3 regions of the Nocardioides korecus genome follow, and region 1 is predicted to be linked to each of the others. Evidence: riboswitches for the same ligand, from Rfam matches in the RefSeq annotation. Region 1 holds a riboswitch; each other region holds the start of a gene.

Region 1 (2,254 bases):
CCACCGCGACGACGTGGACCGCGTGCTGGACCGGCTCACCGGGTCGATCGAGGACCGCACCGACGGTCGGTTCTCCGACCGGATCACCCAGGTGCGCGACAGCCTGGACGCCGGGCTGGGTCGGCTCGCGGAGCGCCGGACCGAGGGTCCCCCGCCCGAGTAGCCGGGAGGTCTAGCGGGGCGCGGGCACCAGCGTGGCCAGGGCGTGCACGACGTCGCGGACGGTCTGGCCCACGCCCGGGCCGACGGTGGTGTCGATGCCGGCGTAGCGCAGGCCGACCAGCAGCGCGACGACCAGCGCCAGGACGAGGCCGAGGGCGGCCAGCTGCGCGCCCGAGACGTCACGTCGGCTGGCGCGCGCCAGACCGGTGATCGAGACGACCACGGCGAGGACCGCGGCCAGGCAGGCCAGTCCGACGAGCGGTGCGAACGGCGTCGCGACCAGGGCGACGAGCCCGAGGTCGAAGCCCGCGACCGCGGTGGCCGAGGTCCGCACGGCGGGGGCGGGCGAGGCCTCGAAGAGATCGTCCATCAGCCGGGCGGAGTCCTGACGCTCGTCGCGCTCCTGGCGGTCCTGGATGGTCATGGACGCAGCGTAGGACGCGACCGCCGCCCCGCACGGTCACGTGGACCCGTGTCGGGGCGGCGGTTGCGCGGCCGCCGGTGAGTCGGCGGCGGCCGGTGGATCGGGTGCGGGAGGAGCAGGTGCCGGTCAGCCGCGCAGGGTCGCGCCGAACCAGCTGTTGGTCCACACCATCGTGCGGCTGACGCGCTCGCCGGTGCGGGGGGAGTGCAGCAGCTGGGCGCGACCGTGGATCCAGCGCAGGAAGATCGCGGCGTGGTAGACGCGGCCGCCGCTGGTGAAGAACATCAGGTCGCCCCGACGCAGGTGGCTGCGCGGGATGTGACGGGCGCGGGCCGCCTGGGCCGACGCGGTGCGGGGCATGCTGATGCCCGCGCGGCGGAAGGAGTAGTAGAGCAGGCCGGAGCAGTCGAACGAGCCGGGCCCGGCGGCGCCGTAGCGGTAGGGGTCACCGACCTGGTGCAGCGCGATGTCGGTGGCGCGGGCCACGCGGGAGGTAGTGGCGGCGGAGGCCTGGGGGGCCGGGCTCAGGGCCACGGCGGCGATGACGAGCATCAGCGTGAGGAGCGGGTTGAGCAGAAAACGGCGTACGGGCAGGCTGACGGGCATGGGGGGTCCTTTTCCACGCCTGTGAGGTCAGCTGTCGGGTTGGAGCTGGAAAGTTCCCTGAAATGCTCCGTCACCTGGCGGTGACTTCACCCCGAGTGCGCTGCGCCCGGATCTCTCCGGACGCGGTGCACGTTGAACCTGTGGGTCCCCCACTCCTGCCCTCTGGAGTCAGGTGGCACCCCGGGACGGGCAGGACTCGGCGTTCCCGGGGTGTGATCGACCCCGGAAAGGTACACCAGCCCTGTGGCTCAGGTCACCGGGACTCCGCAGTTCCGCAATGCCTCAGAGCTCGACGGTGCCGCTCTCGCCGACGTCGGGGCGGTCACCGGTGATCCGGGACTTCACGAAGGCCAGCGCCGAGGCGACCCGGCCACCGGGGGTGTCCCAGTACTCCGCCGAGTCCGACTCGACCTCCAGGAGCCGCACGTCCGGGCTGTCCTTGCCGTCGGGGAACCACGCGGCGACCATCGGGTTCCACAGCTCGTCGATCTTGGCCCGGTCGTCGCGGATCCGCCCGTGGCCGGCGACCGAGACCCAGGTGGAGCCGTCGGAGAAGGCGAGGTTGACCCGCTTCTCGGCCTCGATGTTGGCGGCCTGACCGCTGGTCGCGTCGATGAAGAACCAGACGTCGCCCTCGTCGGTGACCTGCTGGGGCGTCATCGGGTGGGAGTGCAGGCGTCCGTCGGAGCCGACCGAGGTGAGCATGCAGAAGCGGTCCTCGCGCATCAGCTCCACCACCTTGGACTGGTCGGCCACCTCGGACTGGTCGGCGGTGCGGTCCTGCGGTGCGGTGCTCATGGTGGTGCCCCTGACTGTCGGTTCGGTGCCGTGCTCCCTGGCCGCCACCGTAGCCAGCCGAGCCACACCACCTGCCCGGTCGGGGAGGTGCGGACCGCCCCGGGCGGACGGGTGCCGCGGCGGTGGTCGCGTCCTAGCCTGTGACGACCGCCACCAGCCAGGGAGCCGACGTGAACCGCTACGTGATCGAGAGGGAGCTGCCCGGTGCCGGGCAGCTCAGCGACGCCGAGCTGCACGACATCAGCGCGAAGTCCAACGAGGTGC
Region 2 (2,254 bases), on a different contig from region 1:
CCTGGGCGGGGCCGGAGTGGTCCGGCTGCGCGGTCGTCGACGGGCGCGGGGGCGCGAGGTCGGTCTCGCTCGAGCAGGCCGGGAGCAGGCACAGCACGGCGAGGAGCGCCGAGAGGGGCACGAGGGCCCGTCGGCGCAGGAGCCCACCCGGTGGGCGTGCCGAGGCGCCCGCCCCGGTGGGACGGGCGCCTCGAGGTGACTCAGCCGGGACGGACCGCACCGACGTACGGCATGTCGTGGAGACCGGAGATCTTCACACCGGTGCCCGGGTTGAGCGCGTTCACGATCTTGCCGTTGCCGATGTACATCCCGACGTGGCTGATCCCGCTGTAGTAGAACACCAGGTCGCCGGGCTGCAGCTCGCTCTCCGAGATGTGCCGGCCGGTGTTGTACTGCGCCGCGGCGTTGTGCGGCAGCGAGACGCCGGCCTGCGACCAGGCGGCCATCGTGAGGCCGGAGCAGTCGAAGGCGCTCGGGCCCGAGGCACCCCAGACGTAGGCCTTGCCGACCTGCGCCAGGGCGTAGGCCACGGCGGGCCCGTGGGCCACGACGGCCTTCTGCTGGGCCTCCTCGGCCTTCTTGCGAGCGGCCTCGGCCGCCTGCTGCTCGAGGGTGCTCACCCGAGCCTGCGCGGCACTCGCGCCGGCGCTGGCCGACGTGGCCTGGCGCTGGAGCGTGGCCTCACGCGCCGCCAGCCGCGTGACCTGCACGGTCGCGCCCGCCTCGCGGGTGGCGAGCTCGGCGATCGACTCGGTGGTGCTGGCGATCCGCTCGGTGCGGCCACCGGTGTCCTCGCTGACGGCCGCGACGCCGGTCAGCAGGGTCGTGGAGCCCGGGGTCTTGAGGACCGGGGGCGTCGCCGGGTCGGAGGTGCCGCCGGCGGACTGGTAGCCGTCCACGGCCATCGACGCGATCTCGGACTGCAGGCGCGTCACCACGCGCTTGCTGCGCGCGATCGAGGTGTCGATGCCCTTGAGGCGCTTGCGGGCCTGGGTCAGCGAGGTCTCGACCGCCTGGTGACGACCTCGGGCGAGGTCGGCCTGGTGGGACAGGGTGGCGGCGCGCGACTTGGCGGCGCCGATGGAGCTGGTGTCGGGAGCTGCGGAGGCCGGGCTCACCGAGGCGATGGAGAGTCCACCGATGGTGAGGGTGACGGCGAGTCCTGCAGTCGTGCGGGCAAACGGGTGGCTGTGACCGGCGCTCAAGAGAGGTCGGGCTCCTCTTTGTCTGGACGCCTACCAGGTGAGCTGACGGGTTCGGGCCCAAAGAAAGCCCTACCGGTCCTGCCGCCACTGTGGTGGCGAGCGAGGTCCGGATTCACCCCAGGAACGTTGGGTCCCCGGCTCCGAACGGTCGCATCCGAGGGCGACCGGTCAGACTCGGCGCGGCCTCCGAGTGCACCTTGTGGTGCCCTGGTCCGGAGGCCAATAGCGCCTCACACTAGGCGTGGGTCGCCCCGACGCCAAACCTCGTCCCGCTCCATGCGTGTGCGTTTCGCCACACCCGAGGCCCTCACGCCGACTCCACGGCGGGTCCCGCGACCGGGGTCACCATGCGCAGCGGAGGCACCAGCCCGGAGTCCGCGAGCACCGAGAGCGCCTGCTGCTCCTCGGCGTCGAAGCCGAGCTCGGGAGGGGGGCCGAGCAGGACGGTGACCACGCAGTCGTGGCACGACAGGCCTCGGACGAGGCAGGTGTCGCAGTCGATGCGGACGCTCATGGGGATCTCCTTGCGGTGGGTGACGGCAGGAGCAGGGGAAGGCCGTCGGGGGTGCGGGTCGAGCAGTGCCACGACTCCAGCAGCGACCACCGACAAGACCTCTCGGCCGCGTCTCCACGGTCGTGTCGGTGGGGGTGCCTACGGTCGTCCCATGAGCAGGTGGTCGGCACAGATGAGCTTCGACGAGCTGGGGCGCGCCCTGCGCGACGTCACCTTCTGCGTGGTCGACCTCGAGACCACCGGCGCCTCGGTCCAGGGCGGTGCCGGCATCACCGAGATCGGCGCCGTGAAGGTCCGCGGGGGCGAGGTCCTGGGCGAGTTCCAGACCCTGGTGAACCCCCGTGCCCAGATCCCCGCCTTCATCGCGGTGCTCACCGGGATCACCAACTCCATGGTCGCCACCGCCCCGTCGATCGACGTGGCCCTGCCCGCGTTCCTGGAGTTCGCACGCGGGTGCGTCCTGGTCGCCCACAACGCCCCCTTCGACATCGGGTTCCTCAAGCACTTCACCGCCGAGCAGGGCCGCGACTGGCCG
Region 3 (2,254 bases), on a different contig from region 1:
CCCAGCAGGGCCCGAACTACGCCCTGGCCAAGCGGGTGCACCGCTGGCGCGCGACCGTGGCCCGCGCCGAGGGGTCGACGGTGTCGATGAACGTCGCCCCGCCGACGCGGACCCGCTCGGTGGTCAAGAACCGCGCGCTGGCCGCGGCGTACGCCGGGGCGCACCGGTTCGGCGTCGAGGTCTTCGACCCGTCCACCTCCAACGTGCTGATGGCCGCGCTGCTCGTGCACGACCTGCACACCGGCGGCGGCCCGCGCCACGAGCACCCCTGGCAGGACGAGGCGTACGCCGCGGCCCACGGGGGTCTGTGGCGCACGGCGTACGCCCCGCGGAGCGCGCTGGGCCTCGCCGCGGTGCTGGGGTACGGCGCGGCCCGGGGCTGAGCGGTCTGCTGGACCGAGGGGTCAGCGGACGCCGATGCGGCGCGAGCAGGAGGGCCAGGCGCCCCAGCCCTGGTTGTTCCTGATCCGGGTGGCGATCTTCACCTGCTGGTAGCGGGAGGCGGCGTGGGCGTCGCGGGCGTACCGCTTGCCGCCGTAGGCGCGCCAGGTGCCGCTGGAGATCTGGAGGCCGCCGTAGTAGCCGTTGTGGGTGTTGATGTGCCACCGGCCGCCGGACTCGCAGTTGGCCAGGCGCTGCCAGGTGCGCATGGTGGCCGCGTCGGCGGAGCCGGCGAAGGAGAGGGTGACCAGGACGGTGGTGACCAGGGCGACCGCGAGAGCGGACGCGAGGGTGCGCAGGCGCATGAGTGTTCCTCCGGGCGCCTGCGGGGTTAGCTGTCGGGTTCGGGCTGGAGTTGCCCGGCCACGTGTGTGGCCTCACCCCAGGACCGGCGCGGTGGGCGCTGGTCCGGTGGAACGTGGGTTCCCCGCTCCTGTCCGCGTGTGATCCGTGGGCCCCTCGCTCCGGACAGGATTGGGCGACGACGGGGGGCGCCCCGGTGCTCCGGGACGCCCCAGACCCTAGACGGGCCACGCGCCGGGCGGCAATGGCACACGCGTGCCATGTGGACCTAGGCGTGCGTGAGGTCGGGCTCGCGCTCGCCGGTGGGCTCGTCGTCGGGCTCGTCGGGCTCGTCGGACTCCTCGGTGGGGTCGGCGAGGTGGGTGCCGACGTACTCCGTCTGCAGGCGCTCGCCCTCGACGTCGACCGAGGGCAGCACCCGGTCCAGCCAGCGGGGGAGCCACCAGGCCTTGTCGCCCAGGAGGTACATCACCGCCGGGATCAGGGCCATCCGCACCACGAAGGCGTCGAAGAAGACCGCCGCGGCCAGTGCGAAGCCGATCGACTGGATCAGCGGGTCGGGCTGGAGGATGAAGGCGGCGAAGACCGAGATCATGATGGTCGCGGCCGCCACGACGACGCGGGCGCTGTTGCGGAACCCGTCGACCACGGCCTCGCGCGCCGACATCCCGTGCACGAACGCCTCGCGCATCCGGGTCACCAGGAACACCTGGTAGTCCATCGCCAGGCCGAACACGATGCCCATCACGATGATCGGCATGAAGCTCACCAGCGGCTGACCCTCGACCAGGCCGAGGTGGCCCTCCTGGAAGATCAGGACCGTGGCCCCGAGCGTGGCCAGGACCGAGAGCAGGAAGCCCAGCGTCGCGGTCAGCGGGACCAGGACCGAGCGGAACACCAGCATCAGCAGCAGGAACGCCAGGCCCACGATGATCAGCAGGTACGCCGGGAGCGCGTTGGTCAGCCGGTCGGAGACGTCGGTCTGGATCGCGACCACGCCGGTGACGCCGACGCTCGTGCCGGAGCGGGCCTCGATGCCCGACTGCCCCGACCGCAGCGTCGAGAGCAGGTCGGTGGTGGCCTGGGCGTCGGGTCCGGTGCGCGGAGTGACCAGCACCTGGGCGCCCGTGCCGGCCTGGTTCATGGCGATGACCTGCGCGTTGGTCACGCCCTTCTCCCGCGCGGCCCAGGAGACGACCTGGCCGATGGCCTTCGAGCGCTCGGCGCGCGAGCCGGCCTCGCGGGCGTCGACGACGACCAGCAGGGGAGCCTCGCGGCCGGGGCCGAAGGCGCTGGAGATCAGGTCGGAGGCCTGCCGCTGGGTGGTGCCCTGGGCGGCGGTGGAGTCGGTCGGCAGCGCCAGGTGCAGGTCCTTGGCGGGCACGGCCAGCGCGCCGAGGCCGACCACGACCAGCAGGAGCACGACGACCGGCGCGCGACCCACGAGCCGGGCCCAGCGGACGCCGTTGTTGAGCGCGAGCCCGTGGGCGTCGTGCTTGTCCTCGCGGCG

What was found. Region 1 has a riboswitch for cyclic di-AMP ahead of ACYVDA_RS01185 (C40 family peptidase). Riboswitches for the same ligand answer to the same signal wherever they lie in the genome.
Positions count from the first base shown of each region.
Region 2: another riboswitch for cyclic di-AMP. It lies ahead of ACYVDA_RS17640 (C40 family peptidase); the one in region 1 lies ahead of ACYVDA_RS01185 (C40 family peptidase).
Region 3: another riboswitch for cyclic di-AMP. It lies ahead of ACYVDA_RS04740 (transglycosylase family protein); the one in region 1 lies ahead of ACYVDA_RS01185 (C40 family peptidase).

Region 1 is NZ_BAAGZO010000001.1:257,945-260,198, reverse strand. Features, by position in the region: gene ACYVDA_RS01195 (Rv0909 family putative TA system antitoxin) at 1-163, shown strand, start outside; gene ACYVDA_RS01190 (hypothetical protein) at 173-586, opposite strand; gene ACYVDA_RS01185 (C40 family peptidase) at 713-1,192, opposite strand; cyclic di-AMP (ydaO/yuaA leader) riboswitch at 1,196-1,404, opposite strand; gene ACYVDA_RS01180 (pyridoxamine 5'-phosphate oxidase family protein) at 1,475-1,990, opposite strand; gene ACYVDA_RS01175 (DUF4242 domain-containing protein) at 2,161-2,254, shown strand, end outside.
Region 2 is NZ_BAAGZO010000009.1:146,184-148,437, forward strand. Features, by position in the region: gene ACYVDA_RS17635 (hypothetical protein) at 1-121, opposite strand, end outside; gene ACYVDA_RS17640 (C40 family peptidase) at 201-1,205, opposite strand; cyclic di-AMP (ydaO/yuaA leader) riboswitch at 1,218-1,395, opposite strand; gene ACYVDA_RS17645 (hypothetical protein) at 1,513-1,719, opposite strand; gene ACYVDA_RS17650 (DEDD exonuclease domain-containing protein) at 1,871-2,254, shown strand, end outside.
Region 3 is NZ_BAAGZO010000002.1:304,890-307,143, forward strand. Features, by position in the region: gene ACYVDA_RS04735 (hypothetical protein) at 1-383, shown strand, start outside; gene ACYVDA_RS04740 (transglycosylase family protein) at 405-746, opposite strand; cyclic di-AMP (ydaO/yuaA leader) riboswitch at 748-932, opposite strand; gene ACYVDA_RS04745 (MMPL family transporter) at 1,013-2,254, opposite strand, start outside.